2 regions of the Neobacillus sp. BP17 genome follow, and region 1 is predicted to be linked to the other one. Evidence: a T-box and tRNA genes for the amino acid it is inferred to sense, from the RefSeq annotation. Region 1 holds a T-box; the other holds one or more tRNA genes.

Region 1 (11,924 bases):
CTATTATTGAACAATATTTTTCCCATAAAAGATTTCATCCATCTCTATCTTTAACCGCTCAGTGATTTCAATATGTTCTTCAGGTGTTAAAGTGTCTTTGCTATATCCAAATAAATAATTATTTAAATCGAATTCACGCAGTTTGCATTTCGTGTGAAAAATATGCTCCTGATAGACATTGACGTCAATCATATCGAATAGTTCACCAACATCTTCCGGGATATAATTCTGAATCGAATTGATTTCATGATCAATAAAGAGCTTGTGTCCCGATTTATCCCGTGTAAACCCGCGCACACGGTAATCAATTGTCATGACATCCGTTTCAAACGATCTAATTAAGTAATGAAGAGCCTTAAGCGGCGAAATCTCGCCGCAAGTGGAAACATCAATATCCGCTCTAAATGTACTGATTCCTTCATCGGGGTGAAATTCAGGATATGTATGAACCGTGATATGGCTCTTGTCTAACTGCATAACCACCGATTCTGGCAGTGGTCCCGGTGATTCTTCAAATGATTCATCTGGTGCATTCGCAACCGGCCCCTCAGAAACCAACAGGGTCACACTCGCCCCAGCCGGTTCAAAGTCCTGACTCGCAACATTTAATACATGGGCACCAATGATATCTGAAACATGCTTTAATATATTTTGCAGCCTTTCCGCACTGTATTGTTCATCAATATACTTTAAATAAGCTTCACGCTCTTCCCTCGTTCTCGTAAAACAAATGTCATACATATTAAAGCTTAACGATTTCGTTAAGTTATTAAAGCCGTGTAACTCAATTGCCTGCTCGTGTGTAAGTTTCATGACAGTTCCCCCTTAATATTAAGGTATCCTTTTCAAGTAAATATTATTAAGATACCCAGAGAACCGTATAGTTAATTATTTTTCGCCTTATTTATAATAATTATAATTTAATATTTACTTTTAACTGATATGTGTTATAATTAATTCAGATAAGAAATTAGGAGGAATGTTAAATGACAGTCGAACAAATGCTCAACCTACAAATCGCTAACTTGAATGTCCTATATACTAAATTACATCGTTTTCACTGGTATGTGAAAGGTCCTCACTTCTTTACCTTGCACGGAAAATTTGAAGAATTATATGAAGAAGCAGCCGCTTCCATTGATGAATTTGCAGAACAATTATTAACGATTGGAGGCCGTCCTGTTTCTACCCTAAAAGAGTATCTTCAACTTGCAACGATTGAAGAAACGAACGAAACACTAACAGCTGAGGAAATGGTACAAGCAATCATCCATGACTTTTCTTTACTCATTGATGAGTTAAAAGTTGGGATGGAAGTCGCCGAGCAAAATGATGACGAAGTCACTAGCGACATGTTTTTAGGCTTAATTGGAAAACTTAAGAAACATAACTGGATGTTACAATCTTTTTTACAGGCTTAATACTGTAAGGACAAGCTATAAAAAGAGAAAAAGCAGCTTCAAATGAGGCTGCTTTTTCATATATAAGTCTATTTCACTTGATAATTTCGGAGTAACTCCACTTCTTCATCTGTTAGTTCTCGATATTCACCTAATTCAAGTGTCTCATCGAGTGGTAATGGACCCATCGAAATCCGTTGGAGATAGACTACTCTTTTCCCAACAGCTTCAAACATTCTTTTCACCTGATGAAATTTCCCTTCAGTAATTGTTAATTGAATGTCGGATCGGATTCCAGACTTTAAGATTTTCAATTCACCTGGCTTGGTTTCATAGCCATCATCCAAGGTAACGCCGTTAGCAAACGCTTCAATATCGTCCTCAGTCACTTCACGATCAATGACCGCAAAATACGTCTTCGGAACATGCTTTTTCGGAGAAAGCAAACGGTGGGCCAATTGGCCATCATTGGTGATTAGCAGCAACCCTTCAGTATCCTTATCCAATCGTCCAACCGGAAAAGGCTCATAAACTTGGTCTTCGAGTTCTAATAAATCGATGACTGTTTCAGTCGAACTATCTTCTGTAGCAGATAAGACTCCTTGTGGCTTATTCATCATCAAATAAATAAATTCTTTGTATTCGATAATTTCTCCGTTTAAGGTTACAGTTTGTGAGGATGGATCCACATGCTGTTTTGCATCTTTTACTACCACATCATCCACTTTAACCGCACTGCTTTTTAACAATTGCTTAACTTCTTTTCTGCTTCCATAGCCTAGGTTTGCAAGCATTTTATCAATTCTCAACGCTTCTCTTCCTCCCAGGTAATTTTAATTTGTTCATGATCCGATCAAGTTTATCCCCAAATAAACGGGTCGCAAGTCCTGATTTTAAGCCAAGATAAAAATAAATTCCAGCTCCTACTGCGGCACAAATAACAATTATTATTACTGATTGAACTTTTAATGCAGGAGAGAGGAATAACAATAATAGTTTGTACATTAATTCTGTGCCCACCCACATGAATCCAGCAAAGATAACAATTAACAAGCTTCTTCTCCATACAAGTCGGAATGGATAACGGGCATATATCTTAATAACAATAAAATTGATGAGAATGGCTGCAACATATCCAAGTGTTGTGGCTAATACTGCTCCTCTTGTTTCCATCATTTTTATTAACGGAATATTTAGAGACAGTTTAATTAATAATCCGACAAGTAAACTTAACACCGTAAATCGTTGTTCGTTGATTCCTTGTAATATGGCTGCAGTAACAGAATATAAGGAAAAAAGAATGGCTACAGGTGCGTATGCCCTTAATACTTCCGTACCAATTACATCATGCTGATAAAACGCTGTATATACAGGTTCTGCCAATAACGAAAGACCGATAGCTGCTGGTAATGTTAAAAATAGCAGGACCTGAAATGTCTGATTTAACTGTTGGTTTAAGCTTGCTCCTTCCCCCTCAACGAAGGCCCTCGTTATACTTGGTACAAGCGTTAACGAAAATCCTGTTGCCAGAGATACTGGAATAATGACAATTTTATGGGATTCAAAGTTCAAAATAGAGAAAAAGGATTCTGCAAATTTCGCTTTCCCGATTTCTGCCATTGCCTGACTAAAGGTGAATTGATCAATCGCCTGAAATAAAGGGTTGGCAATCCCCACTAACACGAACGGAAATGCATAAATAAGAATTTCCTTATAGATATCCTTAAGAGAGATATCTATTGTGCCCTTATCCTGTGAAAGGAGTTCGTCTAAATACGGTTTTCGTTTATACCAATACCAAAATAAAACAAATAAACCGCCAATCGCGCCAATAAAGGCAGCAAACGTCGCCACACTTACCGCTGTTACCATTTTTCCATGAAAAATATGTAAGACGGCAAAAGCCCCTAGAAGAGTAAAGGCAATCCTGACAATTTGTTCCACAACTTGTGAAAGTGCAGAGGGGCCCATCGATTGATGCCCTTGAAAGAATCCTCGAATGAGGCTCATAAATGGAACAACAATTAACGCAAAGCTTACAGCTCGCATAACCGTGGTGACCGAATCTAAATTTGCCTTTTTATCACCAACACTCATTTCCGCTAATGTCGGTGCCGCAAGATACATCACTAAGAAAGCCATAATCCCTGTTAACATCATAATGACTAAACCAGATTTAAACAGCTTCCTGCCAACTGCATATTCCTCTAGAGCATTATATTTTGAAATAAATTTCGAAACGGCGAGCGGCACACCGGCTGTTGCAACGCTAATAAAAATCGTATACGGTACATAGGAAAATTGATAAAGCGTAGTCCCTTCCCTACCGACAATTTGAAAAAATGGTATAACATAAATTAAGCCGATAACCTTTGAAAGTATCGTTCCTAGCGTTAATATAAATGTTCCTCTTAAAAGCTTAGACTGCATAAAATCCCTTCCTACCCGAAGAAATACGTGCGCTTCTTCACATATATAAATCGACTATTTTTTTGCACACTATAGTAGTTTACAACTTCTTGTCCCCGGACGCTACTAACAACCAAGTGAAATTTATGAAAATATGGGCACATTCGTTTTATTTTGATGATAAATGTTTATAATGGAGTGATGGATTAATAAAAAGTTGGTGTAAATATGGAATATGATGTTATTGTCATCGGCGGCGGCCCATCAGGTTTAATGGCTGCTATTGCCGCTGGTGAAAAAGGCGCAAAAGTCCTTTTAATAGATAAAGGTGACAAACTTGGCAGAAAACTAGCGATATCTGGCGGCGGCCGCTGTAACGTGACCAATCGTCTGCCAATAGAGGAAATTATCAAGCACTTGCCTGGAAACGGGAAATTTTTATATAGTGCTTTTTCTATCTTTAGTAATGAAGATATTATTAAATTCTTTGAGAAATTAGGAATTGCCTTAAAGGAAGAAGATCACGGCCGGATGTTTCCAGTCTCTAATAAAGCACAGTCCGTTGTGGATGCATTACTAAATCAACTAGAAAAACTTCATGTACGTGTCTTTACAAATAGCCCTGTCAGCGAACTCATGTATGAGGATGAGCGTGTTTCGGCTGTGGTACTTAAGAACGGACAAACCATATCTGCTCAATCCGTCGTGATTGCTGTAGGAGGAAAGTCTGTCCCTCATACAGGTTCGACGGGTGATGGCTATGCCTGGGCTGAAAAAGCGGGCCATACCATTACTGAACTTTTTCCCACCGAGGTTCCAGTGACCTCGAATGAACCATTTATAAAAAACAAAGTCCTTCAAGGGTTGTCGTTAAGAGATATCGAATTAAGTGTCTTGAACCCAAAGGGTAAGCCCCTCATCTCTCATCGAATGGATATGATTTTTACCCATTTTGGACTAAGCGGTCCTGCTGTCCTTCGCTGCAGCCAGTTCGTGGTGAAAGCGATGAAGAAATGGAAGTTACAAGAAGTAACCATGAGCCTTAATGTCTTACCAGATAAGAAAGAGGAAGAAGTTTTTCAAGAAATTCTCTCACTTGTAAAAAGTGAGCCTAAGAAAAGCATTAAAAATACACTCAAAGGGCTCGTCCCTGAACGGTACCTCCTGTTTCTATTAGACCAAAATGGAATCGATCCTGCTGAGCAAGCTGGAACGATTTCTAATGAAAAAATACGCAGCTTTTCCAAGAGTTGTAAGCAATTCCTAATTAAAGTTAATGGCACCCTGCCACTTGAAAAAGCGTTTGTCACGGGCGGCGGTGTGTCAGTTAAAGAAATTGAGCCGCAAACGATGGGCTCGAAACTTATGAATGGTTTATATTTTTGCGGTGAAATCTTAGATATCCATGGGTACACCGGAGGGTATAATATTACTTCTGCACTTGTAACCGGAAGATTAGCTGGAAGTAATGCAGCCATATATGTGAAAAATAAAAAGGTCTGACAAGTTGTCAGGCCTTATAAATAATCATCGCTGAAAAACAATAAATCTGTTCCTCTTCTTCTTCCTCTGCCATTGCTGCCACATTATATTTAATATCAAGCAGACTTGTTTCATCCAGTCCTTTTAAAAATCGATTCATTTCCTTTTCCAGATCCTTCTCATGCTCCCGATCAAACAACTTTACCTGTATCAATGTTCTCTCCCTCTCTTTTTTTACTACTATTCTTACCACTTTTCTGAAATTTTAAAAATTTAATCTTTATAAAAAGTTAAGATTATTTTGAGTGGAGGCTTTTATACAACTACTGGTGGTACTTAATGAATACCTACATTGTCACCAGCAGATTGATTTGCCGCCGCACAAAAAAACCGATTCCATTGTGGAATCGGTTATTCTGTGTATTCTGTTTCACCAGTCCAAGAGAGCATGCCGCCTGTCATATTACGAACCTTATAGCCTTGATCCTGCAAATAATGGCAGACATTTCCGCTTCTTGCGCTGGAGCGGCAGATAAAGATATATTCTTTATCCTTGTCAAAGTAGTCGAGTTTATCAGGGATATCTCCCATGCGAATATGCTTTGCTCCTGGGATCATCCCGAAAACGACCTCATGATCTTCCCTTACATCGACTAGCTCAAGTTTTTCCCCTGACTCAAGCTTCTTTTGTAATTCTTCTGGTGTAATTGTTTGAATTTCTTCCATCAAGTCCATCCCCTTTAGGAAAAACAGCCCCGAAAAAGGGGCCATTCTATAGATTAATTTGCGACGATATTTACAAGCTTGCCAGGAACAGTAATGACTTTGCGGATTGTTTTCCCTTCAATTTGTTCCTTAATTTGGGCATCCTCCATTGCGATTCCCTCAAGGGACTCTTTGCTTGCATCCACTGGTACCAAAAGCTTTGCCTTTACTTTACCATTGACTTGGACAACAATTTCAACTTCATCATCTACTAGTTTTGCCTCATCATAGGCTGGCCATGCTTCGTAAGATATTGTTTCACTATGACCTAACTTCTCCCAAAGCTCCTCAGCAATATGCGGGCAAACAGGTGCAAGCATTTTAACAAAACCTTCAATATATTCTTTTGGCAGTACGGTTGCTTTATAGGCCTCATTTATAAATACCATCATCTGTGAGATCGCCGTATTAAATCTTAAGCCTTCGTAATCCTCAGTCACTTTCTTCACCGTTTGATGATAAACTTTTTCCAAATTTGAGGCTTCTTCATTTACTTGAATCTTTGGATTTAATTCCCCGTTTTCTTCAACCAATAAACGCCAGATGCGATCTAAGAAGCGGCGGGAACCATCCAGTCCATTTGTTGACCAAGCAATTGATGCATCAAGCGGTCCCATGAACATTTCATAGAGGCGAAGGGTGTCAGCACCATGGCTGCCGACGATATCATCAGGGTTTACGACATTCCCTTTTGATTTACTCATTTTTTCATTTCCTTCACCTAAAATCATGCCTTGGTTAAATAGCTTTTGGAATGGTTCTTTGGTTGGAACAACACCAATATCATACAAGAATTTATGCCAGAAACGCGCATAAAGTAAATGTAAAACAGCATGTTCTGCCCCGCCAATGTAAATGTCAACAGGAAGCCAGTGGTTTAATTTCTCCTGAGAAGCAAGTGCTTGATCATTGTTCGGATCAATGTAACGTAAATAATACCAGCAGCTGCCTGCCCATTGCGGCATTGTATTGGTTTCACGACGGCCCTTTTTACCTGTTTCTGGGTCCACCACGTTGACGAAATCAGAAATAATTGCCAGCGGGGATTCCCCAGTTCCAGATGGTCGAATTTCTTTCGTTTTTGGTAACATCAATGGAAGCTGATCTTCAGGAACCGCAGTCATTGTGCCATCTTCCCAATGGATAATTGGAATCGGTTCGCCCCAATAACGCTGGCGGCTGAATAGCCAGTCACGCAAACGGAAAGTGACTTTCTTCGTTCCGATTCCCTTTTCTTCTAACCAAGCAATCATCTTTTGAATGCCTTCTGCTTTATCCAAGCCATTTAAGAATTCAGAGTTAATATGTTCACCATCGCCAGTATAGGCTTCTTTGTCAATATCTCCACCAGCGACAACGGCTTTAATCGGCAGGTTAAATTCTTTAGCGAATTCATAGTCACGCTCATCATGAGCTGGAACTGCCATAATTGCTCCTGTACCGTAACTTACTAATACATAATCAGCAATCCAGATTGGCATTTTTTCACCATTTGCAGGATTGATGGCATATGCCCCAGTGAATACGCCTGTTTTCTCTTTTGCAAGATCGGTACGTTCTAAATCGCTCTTTGTTTTCACTTTATCCAAATAAGCATCAACCGCAGCACGTTGTTCAGCTGTTGTAATTTTATCTACAAACGCATGTTCCGGAGCTAGCACAGCATAGGTAGCACCAAATAATGTATCGGGACGTGTTGTGAATACCGTAAAAGTCTCTTCATGACCTTCGATCGAGAATGTTACTTCTGCACCTTCCGAGCGGCCGATCCAGTTACGCTGCATTTCCTTTAAACTTTCCGGCCAATCAAGTTCTTCTAAGTCTTCAAGTAAACGATCACCATAAGCTGTGATTTTTAACATCCATTGCTTCATCGGACGGCGTTCAACTGGGTGTCCGCCACGCTCACTTTTGCCATCAATGACTTCTTCGTTTGCGAGAACTGTTCCAAGCGCCGGACACCAGTTTACCGCAACCTCATCAATATATGCTAAACCTTTTTCGAATAACTTTAAGAAAATCCATTGGGTCCATTTGTAGTATTCTGGGTCGGTAGTATTAACTTCACGATCCCAATCATAAGAGAATCCTAATGATTTAATTTGGCGGCGAAACGTGTTGATATTCTGCTCTGTAAATTCTGCAGGGTCGTTCCCCGTATCTAGTGCGTACTGTTCTGCCGGTAAGCCGAACGCGTCCCAGCCCATTGGATGAAGCACATTGTATCCCTGCATCCGCTTTAATCGTGAAAGAATGTCGGTTGCTGTATAGCCTTCAGGGTGCCCTACGTGTAGTCCTGCTCCTGATGGATATGGAAACATATCTAAAGCGTAGAATTTTCTTTTGTCATATTCCTCGCTTGTTTTAAATGTTTTTTCTTCTTCCCATTTCTTTTGCCACTTTTTTTCGATGTGATTATGATCGAAACTCATATCTGTTGCCTCCTTAAAATAAAAAAACCCCTCATCCCAAAAAGGGACGAGAGGATTGTATGTATCTTCCCGCGGTACCACCCACATTAGTGTTAAAAACACTCGCTTCATTCATCCTTAACGCGGAATACGGCAAGCCTTACTATACTTTCACACTTGCAACTCAAAGGCGAGTTCATGATGTACCCGGTTGACTTCCACCAGCCGTCAACTCTCTATTTCGGGTGTGTACCACTACTACTCCTAATCACAGTCATTTCATTATTAAGTATTACGGTTATTGTAATAAATTTTCAACAAGTATGCAAGGCAAACAAACGCCTAAATTCAGGATAGACAAAATATCGGGATAATAAACCAAAAAATAAAAAGACAAAGAAGGGTTACTTCTTCGTCCGCGTGGAATGGACAAATAACTAGATTTGTCCATGGACGGTGCCTGACACCATTTTTGTTTTTAGACCTCGATCGTAAAGGAGTGTTGTGATGATTGCGACGAGGAATAACACTATTAGTACAATGAATAGTGCTGATATGTTGTACATGTCTACGATTATTCCTCCCATTAGGGGACCAATCATTCTGCCGCCTGTTGCAGTACTGTTGACGATTCCTTGGTAGAAGCCTTCACGTCCCTTCGGTGCCAGGTTAAAGGCAACTGTTGGAACTGCCGGCCAGATAAACATCTCACCAATTGTTAAGATAATCATCCCAACTAGAAACCCAGAGAACAGCGTTGCCTGCCCTGCAACTAAAAATGAAACAACGAAAATACCAATTCCAATAATCATTTGCAGTTTAAGTGATGCTTTCAGATGCTTCAGTACACCATTTAAGAATGGTTGGCCAATGACAATTAGGGCACCGTTGATCGACCATAATAGACTATACTGCGTTAATGAAATATTAATTTCCTGTGTATAGGTGGCAATCGTTGTTTGCCACTGTACATAGGCAACCCAGCAAAGCAAATACCCTGTACACAGTATTAATAAGGCATACAGTTTTTTTCTATTTTTTACAATAGGAACATTTATATCGTTAGTTGCCGGTTTTCCTGACTCCCCCGAAATTCCTTTATAGCCAAATAGCGCTATAAGCAAAAAGAGGACGTACATAATAGTATTGGCTAGGAAGATGAGTTGAAAGGAATAAGCGGCAACAATCCCGCCAAGGGAAGCACCCAAGGCTACCCCAAGGTTTTGGGCAACATAAATCGCGTTAAAGGCTTTCCTTCCACCTTCAACCCAAACAGACCCTGCCATTGCATACATCGACGGAAAAATAATACCGGTACCGAATCCAATAATGATTTGGAAGACAATATAGGCAGGCCAGCCATGCCAAAAAGTTAAACCAATGAGTGCTGCAAGAGTAATCGAGATTCCTATTAAGATAGATTTGTAGCCGCCTATTCTATCAAATAGGCTGCCGCCATATAGGTTACCAATCACACTTGCCCCTGAATTTAGCATTAGGACTATTCCAGCAATCGATAAGGACTTGCCCAGGTGATCATGTATATAAATTGTATTTAAAGGCCACAGAAATGATGAGCCTGTGACATTAACGACCATCCCTATTATTAAGAGCCATAAGGCACGTGGCATATATAAAACGCCCCTTTACATATTACAATTTCAATTACCAAGGATATATTCTATTATTTTTTCTTGGGGCGCGCAATGCTTTTTGTTTTCCATTGCAATGGGGAGAGGTGTGGAGATTTGGTATTCCCTCTGAATCGATCCAGGATTCCGTCAAACTGGATTGGATTTCGCTGAATTGGTCCAGGATTTCGCCAAACTGGATTGGATTTCGCCGAATTGGCCCAGGATTTCGCCAAGTTTCCCAATTATTTAGCCAAATCTAAAGAAGATATCGCCAAACTCAATTTCTCCTCAAAAAAACCATAAGAAAAAAACACTGTAAATGAAACAGTGTTTTCCTGACCAAAATATTTAAGGTTATTTCTTTGGTACTCCTGGTACTACCGGTGCTTGCGCAGGGAAATAACTATTCACTGCGGCATCTTTTTTCTTATCATTTTCTGTTTCGTCGAAAACAGCCTTTTTCACTTTTTCAATTTCCTTGTCTACCTCTTCCATGTCAACGCCTTTTTTAACAAGCTCTTCAGTTGCAAGCCGGACCGCTTTGTTGGATTGAACAACAGATTCTCTTAAGGAATCCATCGATCCCTGTGGATTATGAAATCCGGCCGAGTTTTCAGCTGCGATAATATCCCAGAACCATTGGCCCTTCCGAACAAATTCCTGCGCTTGCTTGATTTTCTCCTGATTTACACCTGAAGTAATCATTTTATTTACATAATAGTGTGATGTCGTGGAAATATCCTGTGCTTCGTGTAATGCACTGACATTTGCTTCTTGAATTTCAAGGACACGGTCCTTCAGTTTATCTAAATCGCGATCGCCATGACACTGACCGCATGAAGTTTGCATGGTTTTAAGCGGTGAAGTCCACCAGTGTGAGCTGATTTTTCTTTTTCCATCGACACGCTCATATGGCATATGGCAGTCAGCACAAGATACATTCGCTTTGCCGTGTGTACCTGATGAATGTGTTTCATATTCGGGGTGCTGTGACTTTAACATTGGCGTCCCAGAAATATTACTAATCCAATCCTTCTCAAAACCTTTTTCTTTCGCAATGGTGCTGTAATACTCATACATTTCTTCAGGTTTAAAGCCTTTTGTCCACGGGAATGTTACTTCACTATTATCGGCTGCAAAATAATACTCCACGTGACACTGGCCGCAAACATAACTGCGCATATCGTTCTTGGTTGGATTGGATGTATCTACGCCTTTCGCTTGTAATGCCTTATAGAAGCTTGGACGAGTGACACGCAAATCCATTGTTTTTGGATCATGACAATCCGAACAGCCTATTGGCGAGTGCCCCATCTCCTCCCCTTTTGGCCAAATATCTTTATTAAAATTAGCACCCCAGTAGTGGTCGCCCATTTCCTCAATCATCTTTGGAACAGCTGTCGATTTACAAGTGTAACACGAGCCAACCGATTTATCGGTAATCCGTTGAATACTGCGTATATCTTCTAAGGCGTATGTATGTCCACGTTCTTCGTTATATTCATTTGCAAATCCATATCCATTAAAGAGAATAGGTAACAGAGGCTCTTTATCCTTTTCAAATTTGCTGCGTTTTTCAGAACCGCCATAAGTAGTATCTTCCATCTTTTCATTCTTTTTGTAACTATTATAATGAAGTGGAAATAAGTCCTTAAATGCTTCATTACGAATTTCATCGGCTGCGAGTCCTGTAGTCTTCTTTCCTGCGGCAGACGCCGTTTTCTCAGTAGATCCATCGCTGCACCCAGTAATGATCAAAACCATCGCTAGCAGGAGAAGATATGCCCCATATCGAAAGCTTCCCATTTCTAAAATCCTCCCTT
Region 2 (11,924 bases), 1.3 Mb from region 1:
AGAAGAGGGGATTCTTGGCGGGATTTCTTCAGGCGCAGCGATTTACGCAGCCTTAGAAGTTGCTAAGAAATTAGGTAAAGGTAAAAAGGTATTAGCAATTATTCCTGATAATGGCGAGCGTTATTTAAGTACCGTACTTTACCAATACGATGCTGAATAAAAATAGCTAAGAGGCGTCGGCTTTGCCGATGCTTCTTTTTTTGTATTCTAATAAAGATTTCATGTATGATAATAGAAGTATAAAAAGGCTGGATAAGGAGGAAAGGTATGAAAACATCTCATGAACTAATCCAATGTGGACCCTATACCTTGGATAGTAGTAGAAAGACCATTATTATGGGCATTTTAAATGCTACTCCAGATTCCTTTTCGGATGGAGGTAAATTCAACCAGGTTGAAATGGCTGTTAATCGGGCAAAAGAAATGGTAGCAAATGGTGCGGATATTATTGATATCGGCGGCGAATCAACACGGCCAGGCTTTGCAGCTGTTCCTGCAGAGGAGGAACTCAAGCGGGTGATCCCGATTATTCAGGCAATCTCTGAACAAATTCAAGTGCCGATTTCGATTGATACCTATAAAGCAGAAGTGGCCAAACAAGCAATAGAAGCTGGTGCTCAAATCATCAATGATGTATGGGGGGCAAAAGCGGATGAAAAGATGGGACAAGTGGCGGCAGACTACGGTGTTCCGATTGTGCTCATGCATAATCGTAAAGAACGAAATTACAAGGTATTTATGAGAGATGTCATCAATGATCTTTATGAAAGTATAGCCATTGTAAAAAAGGCAGGGGTGAAGGATGAACAGATTATCCTTGACCCGGGTATTGGCTTTGCGAGGAATTATCAAGAAAATCTGCTAACCATGCAGAATTTAGATACGATTGTTAATTTAGGTTATCCAGTATTATTAGGGACTTCTAGAAAGTCGATGATTGGACAAGCATTAGATCTCCCTGTCCATGAAAGAATGGAAGGTACAGGAGCAACCGTTTGTTTCGGAATTCAAAAAGGCTGCCATATAGTCCGTGTTCACGATGTGAAAGAAATGAGCAGAATGGCTAAAATGATGGATGCCCTAATGGGGAAGGGTGAAACCATTGGATAAAATTTATGTCAATAGAATGGAGTTTTACGGCTACCATGGTGTGTTTTCAGAAGAGACTCAGTTAGGGCAGCGTTTTGCAGTGGATTTATCCGTTTCTATTGACTTAAAAAAAGCGGGAGAAACCGATGAACTGGAATACTCAGTGAATTATGCAGAACTCTACCAAGTTTGCAAGACAATCGTGGAGGGTCCTCCTTTTAAATTAGTCGAGGCGGTGGCAGAGCGAATTGCAGCAGGCGTACTGACAGGCTTTCCGCTTATATCAGAAGTAACTGTTACGGTGATTAAACCAGACCCACCGATTCCGGGTCACTACCGGTCTGTTGCAGTAGAAATTACAAGGAGAAGATAAAAGTGGAAAACACAGCATTTATTGCCCTTGGCTCGAATATAGGAAACCGTTATGATAATATAACGAGTGCCATTAAAAGATTAACCAGTAATTCTGGAATTCATTTGGTAAATTACTCCTCTATTTATGAGACAGATCCCATTGGCTATGAGGAACAAGATTTATTTTTGAATATGGTAATTGAGATTCAGACCGCTTTTTCCTCCATGGATCTATTAGATTTATGTTTAGAAATCGAACTAGAACTTGGTAGAAAAAGGGAAATAAGGTGGGGTCCGCGAACAATAGACCTTGACATTCTTACCTATAACCAAGAAAATATTCAAAGCGAGAAGCTCATCCTTCCACATCCCAGGATGTTAGAACGAGCGTTTGTAATTATTCCACTTTTAGAAATCTATCAGGACAAGAAATGGTCGGAGATAAATCAGTTACTTGAATCATCATTAGAAGAATTACCAAATAAAGAAGGAGTCCGAATATGGAAGCGGAAAAATGGGGAAGACGTATTCGAGCCTATCGGAAGTTAAAGGGCTTTACACAAGAGGGTTTTTCGAAGGAACTAGGTGTATCTGTATCAATCCTAGGCGAAATTGAAAGAGGGAATCGACTTCCTGCCAGTGATTTACTGGAAAGGATTGCGGATTCTTTAAAAATCACCATAGATGACTTAACGCCAAAAGATTAATAAACAGGCGCTGCATAGATCGTATGATAAGTTCAATTCTAAGAATAATTGAAAGAAGGAGGGGAGGTAGTTTCATGTTGAAAATTGGCGATATAGAATTGAAGAATCCAGTTGTCCTTGCTCCGATGGCTGGGGTATGTAACTCGGCATTCCGTTTAACGGTAAAGGAGTTTGGCGCTGGATTAGTTTGCGCAGAGATGGTGAGTGATAAAGGCATCATTCATAAAAATGAAAAAACAATGAATATGCTTTATATCGATGAGCGTGAAAAGCCATTAAGCTTGCAAATCTTTGGCGGAGAGAAAAAAACGCTTGTCGAAGCAGCTAAATTCGTTGATCAGAATACTAATGCAGACATTATTGATATTAATATGGGTTGCCCTGTTCCTAAAATCACCAAATGTGATGCCGGGGCAAAGTGGCTGCTTGACCCTAATAAAATTTACGAGATGGTTTCAGCTGTGGTCGCAGAGGTTGAAAAACCTGTAACTGTAAAAATGAGGATGGGCTGGGATGATGAGCATATTTTTGCTGTGAAAAATGCCCAAGCTGTTGAACGTGCTGGAGGGAAGGCGGTATCCCTGCATGGACGAACACGTGTTCAGATGTATGAGGGCAGTGCTAACTGGGACATCATTCGTGAAGTTAAGCGAAACCTAAATATTCCGTTGATTGGTAATGGTGATGTTCATACACCGGAAGATGCCAAACGTATGCTTGAAGAAACTGGTGCAGACGGGGTAATGATCGGAAGAGCGGCTTTAGGTGATCCTTGGATGATCTACCGTACGGTTCAGTATTTAGAAACTGGTATCTTGATGCCTCAACCATCTGTTAGAGAAAAGATTGATGTATGCATCCTTCATCTAGACCGCTTAATCGCGCTTAAAAGTGAATATGTTGCTGTTCGTGAAATGCGTAAGCATGCTGCTTGGTATTTAAAAGGGGTGCCCGGTAACGCCACGGTTCGTAATGCGATCAATGAATGTGATACTAGGAATCAATTAGTAACACTACTAAACGAATTGGTCACAGAAGTCGAAGCAAAAGAACAAAGTCAGTTAATTGTAGGATAAACCTGTCACTTAAAGTGTCTTTCTATACTAAATTGGATGCTGCCAGTGAAAAAACTGGCAGTTTTTATTTTAATAACATCTTTTTTGATGTCTGAAAGTATAAGTTTGTGTAAAATAATAAAGTATGTAGAAAAATGGGATCGCCTTATTAATAGCATTTTACATAATAAAAGATTATTGGAGTTGATTTTATGAGTCAGGAAGATTTGAATGACCAATTAATGGTCAGACGTGAAAAAATGAATACCATGCGTGAAAATGGTCTTGATCCATTCGGGAAACGTTTTGACCGCTCACACAACACAAAGGAATTAGTTGAGCAATATGCAGAATTAGAAAAAGAAGAGATCGAAGCCAAAAATGTTTCCGTTTCTTTAGCAGGTCGGATTATGACGAAGCGTGGAAAAGGAAAAGCAGGCTTTGCGCACCTTCAAGATTTAACAGGTCAAATTCAAGTCTATGTTCGTCAAGATGCAGTCGGTGAGGAGAATTATAAACTATTCGATTCTTCAGACCTAGGAGACATAATTGGTGTATCCGGAACACTATTTAAAACAAAAGTAGGCGAATTATCAGTTAAAGTGGAAAACTTTGTGTTTTTAACAAAGGCGTTACGCCCGCTTCCTGATAAATTTCATGGACTTAAGGATGTTGAACAGCGCTACCGTCAACGGTATTTAGACTTAATTATGAGTCAAGAAAGTAAGGCTACATTTATTTCAAGAAGCCGTATTATTCAATCAATGCGTCGGTATTTAGATGACCACGGCTATTTAGAAGTTGAAACACCAATGATGCATTCCATTGCTGGCGGTGCATCTGCACGTCCATTCATAACACATCACAATGCTTTGGATATGCCATTATTTATGAGGATTGCGATTGAACTGCACTTAAAACGATTGATTGTGGGCGGTTTGGAAAAGGTATATGAAATTGGCCGTGTTTTCCGGAACGAAGGTGTCTCGACTCGTCACAATCCTGAATTTACAATGATTGAACTCTATGAGGCTTATGCGGATTACCGTGATATCATGAGTCTGACAGAGAATCTAATTGCTCATATTGCCCAAGAAGTAGTTGGCTCAACTACGGTTCAATATGGCGATTATGAGGTAGACCTTAAACCTGAGTGGAAAAGACTTCACATGGTAGATGCCATCAAAGAATACACTGGTGCAGACTTTTGGAAAGAGATGAGTGTAGAAGAAGCTCGTGACCTTGCGAAAGAACACGGGGTTGAAATTAATAACAACATGCTTTATGGCCATATTGTTAATGAATTCTTCGAACAAAAGGTAGAGGAGAAATTAATCCAGCCTACTTTTATTTACGGACATCCTGTCGAAATCTCACCACTTGCGAAGAAAAATGATGAGGACCCACGCTTCACAGACCGTTTTGAATTGTTCATTGTTGCTCGTGAACATGCGAATGCATTTACAGAGCTGAATGATCCGATTGATCAAAGAGAACGGTTTGAAGCGCAATTAAAAGAACGTGAACAAGGAAACGACGAAGCTCACATGATGGACGACGACTTCGTTGAAGCGTTAGAATATGGTATGCCGCCAACGGGAGGATTAGGAATTGGAATTGACCGTTTAGTTATGCTGCTTACTAATTCTCCATCCATCCGTGACGTACTATTATTCCCGCTTATGCGTCATAAATAATACGTAAAAAAGTGCCATGTTACTGGCACTTTTTTTATATTTATAACGAGGAAGAGTAAGAATATTATTACTTTGGATATTTTTAAGGGAAAATCGTAAAATACTATTGCACCTGTTCTCGAATGGTGGTATATTAATATCTGTTGCTGCGAGACAGACGCAGTGAGAAAAATAAATTAAAAAAGTTGTTGACTTTCAGTGAATAACTTGATAAGATTATAAAGTCGCCTTAAGGCGATTGGGTAATTGATCCTTGAAAACTAAACAAACAAAATCGTGCAAACAAACAATTTATTTTAGCTTCTTTTAAGAAGCTAAGCCAACGTAACAAATGAGCTAATCAACTTTCTTGGAGAGTTTGATCCTGGCTCAGGACGAACGCTGGCGGCGTGCCTAATACATGCAAGTCGAGCGAGACTCTTCGGAGTCTAGCGGCGGACGGGTGAGTAACACGTGGGCAACCTGCCTGTAAGACTGGGATAACACCGGGAAACCGGTGCTAATACCGGATAATCCTTTTCCTCTCATGAGGAAAAGCTGAAAGTCGGTTTCGGCTGACACTTACAGATGGGCCCGCGGCGCATTAGCTAGTTGGTGAGGTAACGGCTCACCAAGGCGACGATGCGTAGCCGACCTGAGAGGGTGATCGGCCACACTGGGACTGAGACACGGCCCAGACTCCTACGGGAGGCAGCAGTAGGGAATCTTCCACAATGGACGAAAGTCTGATGGAGCAACGCCGCGTGAGCGATGAAGGCCTTCGGGTCGTAAAGCTCTGTTGTTAGGGAAGAACAAGTACCGGAGTAACTGCCGGTACCTTGACGGTACCTAACCAGAAAGCCACGGCTAACTACGTGCCAGCAGCCGCGGTAATACGTAGGTGGCAAGCGTTGTCCGGAATTATTGGGCGTAAAGCGCGCGCAGGCGGTCCTTTAAGTCTGATGTGAAAGCCCACGGCTCAACCGTGGAGGGTCATTGGAAACTGGGGGACTTGAGTGCAGAAGAGGAAAGCGGAATTCCACGTGTAGCGGTGAAATGCGTAGAGATGTGGAGGAACACCAGTGGCGAAGGCGGCTTTCTGGTCTGTAACTGACGCTGAGGCGCGAAAGCGTGGGGAGCAAACAGGATTAGATACCCTGGTAGTCCACGCCGTAAACGATGAGTGCTAAGTGTTAGAGGGTTTCCGCCCTTTAGTGCTGCAGCTAACGCATTAAGCACTCCGCCTGGGGAGTACGGCCGCAAGGCTGAAACTCAAAGGAATTGACGGGGGCCCGCACAAGCGGTGGAGCATGTGGTTTAATTCGAAGCAACGCGAAGAACCTTACCAGGTCTTGACATCCTCTGACACTCCTAGAGATAGGATTTTCCCCTTCGGGGGACAGAGTGACAGGTGGTGCATGGTTGTCGTCAGCTCGTGTCGTGAGATGTTGGGTTAAGTCCCGCAACGAGCGCAACCCTTGATCTTAGTTGCCAGCATTCAGTTGGGCACTCTAAGGTGACTGCCGGTGACAAACCGGAGGAAGGTGGGGATGACGTCAAATCATCATGCCCCTTATGACCTGGGCTACACACGTGCTACAATGGATGGTACAAAGGGCTGCAAGACCGCGAGGTTTAGCCAATCCCATAAAACCATTCTCAGTTCGGATTGCAGGCTGCAACTCGCCTGCATGAAGCCGGAATCGCTAGTAATCGCGGATCAGCATGCCGCGGTGAATACGTTCCCGGGCCTTGTACACACCGCCCGTCACACCACGAGAGTTTGTAACACCCGAAGTCGGTGGGGTAACCGTAAGGAGCCAGCCGCCTAAGGTGGGACAGATGATTGGGGTGAAGTCGTAACAAGGTAGCCGTATCGGAAGGTGCGGCTGGATCACCTCCTTTCTAAGGATAAAGCTGGACTTGTGAGCCAGACAAAACAGTTTGTACACGATCTTTGTTTGTTTAGTTTTGAGGGAGCAATTCTCTCAAAGCTTTTTTTAATCGTTCTTTGAAAACTAGATAATCGTAATGAAGAAGCAAAGTAAACATCGAGTAATCGCCATTTTAGTTTTCTCTCTTATGAAGTTAAGAGAATAACCTTTTAGGTTAAGTTAGAAAGGGCGCACGGTGAATGCCTTGGCACTAGGAGCCGATGAAGGACGGGACTAACACCGATATGCTTCGGGGAGCTGTAAGTAAGCTTTGATCCGGAGATTTCCGAATGGGGGAACCCACTGTTCGTAATGGAACAGTATCTTTACCTGAATACATAGGGTATGGAAGGCATACCCGGGGAACTGAAACATCTAAGTACCCGGAGGAAGAGAAAGCAAACGCGATTCCCTGAGTAGCGGCGAGCGAAACGGGACATAGCCCAAACCAAGAGGCTTGCCTCTTGGGGTTGTAGGACACTCAACATGGAGTTACAAAGGAACGGGGTAGATGAAGCGACCTGGAAAGGTCCGTCAGAGAAGGTAAAAACCCTGTAGTCGAAACTTCGTTCCCTCCTGAGTGGATCCTGAGTACGGCCGGACACGTGAAATCCGGTCGGAAGCAGGGAGGACCATCTCCCAAGGCTAAATACTCCCTAGTGACCGATAGTGAACCAGTACCGTGAGGGAAAGGTGAAAAGCACCCCGGAAGGGGAGTGAAATAGTTCCTGAAACCGTGTGCCTACAAGTAGTCAGAGCCCGTTCATGGGTGATGGCGTGCCTTTTGTAGAATGAACCGGCGAGTTACGATCCCATGCAAGGTTAAGTTGAAGAGACGGAGCCGCAGCGAAAGCGAGTCTGAATAGGGCGTATGAGTATGTGGTCGTAGACCCGAAACCAGGTGATCTACCCATGTCCAGGGTGAAGTCCAGGTAACACTGGATGGAGGCCCGAACCCACGCACGTTGAAAAGTGCGGGGATGAGGTGTGGGTAGCGGAGAAATTCCAATCGAACTTGGAGATAGCTGGTTCTCTCCGAAATAGCTTTAGGGCTAGCCTCACGTAGTAAGAGTCTTGGAGGTAGAGCACTGTTTGGACTAGGGGCCCTCATCGGGTTACCGAATTCAGACAAACTCCGAATGCCAAAGACTTATCCGTGGGAGTCAGACTGCGAGTGATAAGATCCGTAGTCAAAAGGGAAACAGCCCAGACCACCAGCTAAGGTCCCAAAGTATACGTTAAGTGGAAAAGGATGTGGAGTTGCTTAGACAACCAGGATGTTGGCTTAGAAGCAGCCACCATTTAAAGAGTGCGTAATAGCTCACTGGTCGAGTGACTCTGCGCCGAAAATGTACCGGGGCTAAACGTATCACCGAAGCTGTGGATTGACATCTACGATGTCAGTGGTAGGAGAGCGTTCTAAGGGCGTTGAAGCTAGACCGTAAGGACTGGTGGAGCGCTTAGAAGTGAGAATGCCGGTATGAGTAGCGAAAGATGAGTGAGAATCTCATCCACCGAATGCCTAAGGTTTCCTGAGGAAGGCTCGTCCGCTCAGGGTTAGTCGGGACCTAAGCCGAGGCCGAAAGGCGTAGGCGATGGATAACAGGTTGATATTCCTGTACCACCTCTTTATCGTTTGAGCAATGGGGGGACGCAGGAGGATAGGGTAAGCGCGCTGTTGGATATGCGCGTCTAAGCAGTTAGGCTGAGAGGTAGGCAAATCCGCCTCTCACATAAGGCTGAGCTGTGATAGCGAGGGAAATTTAGTACCGAAGTTCCTGATTCCACACTGCCAAGAAAAGCCTCTAGCGAGATAAAAGGTGCCCGTACCGCAAACCGACACAGGTAGGCGAGGAGAGAATCCTAAGGTGAGCGAGAGAACTCTCGTTAAGGAACTCGGCAAAATGACCCCGTAACTTCGGGAGAAGGGGTGCTTTTTGAGGTGAATAGCCTCGAAGAGCCGCAGTGAATAGGCCCAGGCGACTGTTTAGCAAAAACACAGGTCTCTGCGAAGCCGCAAGGCGAAGTATAGGGGCTGACGCCTGCCCGGTGCTGGAAGGTTAAGAGGAGGGGTTAGCGCAAGCGAAGCTCTGAATCGAAGCCCCAGTAAACGGCGGCCGTAACTATAACGGTCCTAAGGTAGCGAAATTCCTTGTCGGGTAAGTTCCGACCCGCACGAAAGGCGTAACGATCTGGGCACTGTCTCAACGAGAGACTCGGTGAAATTATAGTACCTGTGAAGATGCAGGTTACCCGCGACAGGACGGAAAGACCCCGTGGAGCTTTACTGTAGCCTGATATTGAATTTTGGTACAGCTTGTACAGGATAGGTAGGAGCCTGAGAAGCCGGAGCGCTAGCTTCGGTGGAGGCGTCGGTGGGATACTACCCTGGCTGTATTGAAATTCTAACCCGCACCCCTGATCGGGGTGGGAGACAGTGTCAGGTGGGCAGTTTGACTGGGGCGGTCGCCTCCTAAAAAGTAACGGAGGCGCCCAAAGGTTCCCTCAGAATGGTTGGAAATCATTCGCAGAGTGTAAAGGCACAAGGGAGCTTGACTGCGAGACCTACAAGTCGAGCAGGGACGAAAGTCGGGCTTAGTGATCCGGTGGTTCCGCATGGAAGGGCCATCGCTCAACGGATAAAAGCTACCCCGGGGATAACAGGCTTATCTCCCCCAAGAGTCCACATCGACGGGGAGGTTTGGCACCTCGATGTCGGCTCATCGCATCCTGGGGCTGTAGTCGGTCCCAAGGGTTGGGCTGTTCGCCCATTAAAGCGGTACGCGAGCTGGGTTCAGAACGTCGTGAGACAGTTCGGTCCCTATCCGTCGTGGGCGCAGGAAATTTGAGAGGAGCTGTCCTTAGTACGAGAGGACCGGGATGGACGCACCGCTGGTGTACCAGTTGTTCTGCCAAGAGCATCGCTGGGTAGCTATGTGCGGACGGGATAAGTGCTGAAAGCATCTAAGCATGAAGCCCCCCTCAAGATGAGATTTCCCATAGCGCAAGCTAGTAAGAACCCTGAAAGATGATCAGGTTGATAGGTCAGAGGTGGAAGCGTGGTAACACGTGGAGCTGACTGATACTAATCGTTCGAGGACTTAACCATATTTTAAGGTGAACTCAAGTTTACAAACTTCTTCAGCATTATCTAGTTTTGAGGGAATGAAGCCTCAAACAAAATAGTCTGGCAGCAATGGCGAGAAGGTCACACCCGTTCCCATACCGAACACGGAAGTTAAGCTTCTCAGCGCCGATGGTAGTTGGGACACGCGTCCCTGTGAGAGTAGGACGTTGCCAGGCTGAATATATGGAGGATTAGCTCAGCTGGGAGAGCATCTGCCTTACAAGCAGAGGGTCGGCGGTTCGATCCCGTCATCCTCCACCATATTTATCTTTCAAACATTACGCCGGGGTAGCTCAATTGGTAGAGCAACTGACTTGTAATCAGTAGGTTGGGGGTTCAAGTCCTCTCGCCGGCACCTTTAGTACGAGCCATTAGCTCAGTTGGTAGAGCATCTGACTTTTAATCAGAGGGTCGAAGGTTCGAGTCCTTCATGGCTCACCAGAGTTTTTTGCGAAAAGCAAAATAACTTTCAATAATGCGGGTGTGGCGGAATTGGCAGACGCACCAGACTTAGGATCTGGCGCCGCAAGGCGTGGGGGTTCGACTCCCTTCACCCGCACCAAGTTTTTTTACGAAGTAAAATAAACAAAGTTGTTTGCAATAGCAAAATAACTTACCATGATATGCGGAAGTAGTTCAGTGGTAGAACACCACCTTGCCAAGGTGGGGGTCGCGGGTTCGAATCCCGTCTTCCGCTCTCTATTTTTGCCGGGGTGGCGGAACTGGCAGACGCACAGGACTTAAAATCCTGCGGTAGGTGACTACCGTACCGGTTCGATTCCGGTCCTCGGCACCACTTTAAGATTAATTAAATTCATATGCGCCCTTAGCTCAGCTGGATAGAGTGTTTGACTACGAATCAAAAGGTCGGGAGTTCGAATCTCTCAGGGCGCACTTAACGGGAAGTAGCTCAGCTTGGTAGAGCACTTGGTTTGGGACCAAGGGGTCGCAGGTTCGAATCCTGTCTTCCCGACCATTCCTAATATTATATGGGGTCTTAGCTCAGCTGGGAGAGCGCCTGCTTTGCACGCAGGAGGTCAGGGGTTCGATCCCCCTAGACTCCACCAAAAAATATTTAATTATGATATTGACACAGCATCAAAGCTCTGTTAATATAGAAAAGTCGCACAAGCGACAAAGACATTGTTCTTTGAAAACTAAACAAACAAGACGTGAAACAAACAATAAATTTTAGTTTCAGAAATGAAGCTAAGCCAACGTAACAAATGAGCTAATCAACTTTCTTGGAGAGTTTGATCCTGGCTCAGGACGAACGCTGGCGGCGTGCCTAATACATGCAAGTCGAGCGAGACTCTTCGGGGTCTAGCGGCGGACGGGTGAGTAACACGTGGGCAACCTGCCTGTAAGACTGGGATAACACCGGGAAACCGGTGCTAATACCGGATAATCCTTTTCCTCTCATGAGGAAAAGCTGAAAGTCGGTTTCGGCTGACACTTACAGATGGGCCCGCGGCGCATTAGCTAGTTGGTGAGGTAACGGCTCACCAAGGCGACGATGCGTAGCCGACCTGAGAGGGTGATCGGCCACACTGGGACTGAGACACGGCCCAGACTCCTACGGGAGGCAGCAGTAGGGAATCTTCCACAATGGACGAAAGTCTGATGGAGCAACGCCGCGTGAGCGATGAAGGCCTTCGGGTCGTAAAGCTCTGTTGTTAGGGAAGAACAAGTACCGGAGTAACTGCCGGTACCTTGACGGTACCTAACCAGAAAGCCACGGCTAACTACGTGCCAGCAGCCGCGGTAATACGTAGGTGGCAAGCGTTGTCCGGAATTATTGGGCGTAAAGCGCGCGCAGGCGGTCCTTTAAGTCTGATGTGAAAGCCCACGGCTCAACCGTGGAGGGTCATTGGAAACTGGGGGACTTGAGTGCAGAAGAGGAAAGCGGAATTCCACGTGTAGCGGTGAAATGCGTAGAGATGTGGAGGAACACCAGTGGCGAAGGCGGCTTTCTGGTCTGT

What was found. A T-box is a leader RNA that pairs with one kind of tRNA and senses whether it is charged. The one in region 1 lies ahead of leuS (leucine--tRNA ligase), so its partner is inferred to be a tRNA-Leu.
Region 2: it encodes a tRNA-Leu, which carries the amino acid that the T-box ahead of leuS (leucine--tRNA ligase) is inferred to sense. The anticodon was not compared.

The regions. Positions count from the first base shown of each region.
Region 1 is NZ_CM184198.1:4,562,224-4,574,147, forward strand. Features, by position in the region: gene speD (adenosylmethionine decarboxylase) at 4-813, opposite strand; gene AC4QJR_RS22315 (Dps family protein) at 987-1,421, shown strand; gene AC4QJR_RS22320 (16S rRNA pseudouridine(516) synthase) at 1,490-2,209, opposite strand; gene AC4QJR_RS22325 (putative polysaccharide biosynthesis protein) at 2,199-3,830, opposite strand; gene AC4QJR_RS22330 (BaiN/RdsA family NAD(P)/FAD-dependent oxidoreductase) at 4,038-5,312, shown strand; gene AC4QJR_RS22335 (sporulation protein Cse60) at 5,320-5,505, opposite strand; gene AC4QJR_RS22340 (rhodanese-like domain-containing protein) at 5,703-6,017, opposite strand; gene leuS (leucine--tRNA ligase) at 6,071-8,488, opposite strand; T-box leader at 8,528-8,748, opposite strand; gene AC4QJR_RS22350 (MDR family MFS transporter) at 8,905-10,098, opposite strand; gene AC4QJR_RS22355 (ammonia-forming cytochrome c nitrite reductase subunit c552) at 10,456-11,907, opposite strand; gene AC4QJR_RS22360 (NapC/NirT family cytochrome c) at 11,910-11,924, opposite strand, start outside.
Region 2 is NZ_CM184198.1:80,131-92,054, forward strand. Features, by position in the region: gene cysK (cysteine synthase A) at 1-160, shown strand, start outside; gene folP (dihydropteroate synthase) at 268-1,110, shown strand; gene folB (dihydroneopterin aldolase) at 1,103-1,462, shown strand; gene folK (2-amino-4-hydroxy-6-hydroxymethyldihydropteridine diphosphokinase) at 1,465-1,992, shown strand; gene AC4QJR_RS00415 (helix-turn-helix domain-containing protein) at 1,944-2,150, shown strand; gene dusB (tRNA dihydrouridine synthase DusB) at 2,225-3,226, shown strand; gene lysS (lysine--tRNA ligase) at 3,418-4,902, shown strand; rRNA gene AC4QJR_RS00430 (16S ribosomal RNA) at 5,249-6,786, shown strand; rRNA gene AC4QJR_RS00435 (23S ribosomal RNA) at 6,989-9,924, shown strand; rRNA gene rrf (5S ribosomal RNA) at 10,002-10,118, shown strand; tRNA gene AC4QJR_RS00445 (tRNA-Val) at 10,128-10,203, shown strand; tRNA gene AC4QJR_RS00450 (tRNA-Thr) at 10,225-10,297, shown strand; tRNA gene AC4QJR_RS00455 (tRNA-Lys) at 10,308-10,383, shown strand; tRNA gene AC4QJR_RS00460 (tRNA-Leu) at 10,420-10,504, shown strand; tRNA gene AC4QJR_RS00465 (tRNA-Gly) at 10,568-10,639, shown strand; tRNA gene AC4QJR_RS00470 (tRNA-Leu) at 10,650-10,738, shown strand; tRNA gene AC4QJR_RS00475 (tRNA-Arg) at 10,763-10,836, shown strand; tRNA gene AC4QJR_RS00480 (tRNA-Pro) at 10,842-10,918, shown strand; tRNA gene AC4QJR_RS00485 (tRNA-Ala) at 10,934-11,009, shown strand; rRNA gene AC4QJR_RS00490 (16S ribosomal RNA) at 11,184-11,924, shown strand, end outside.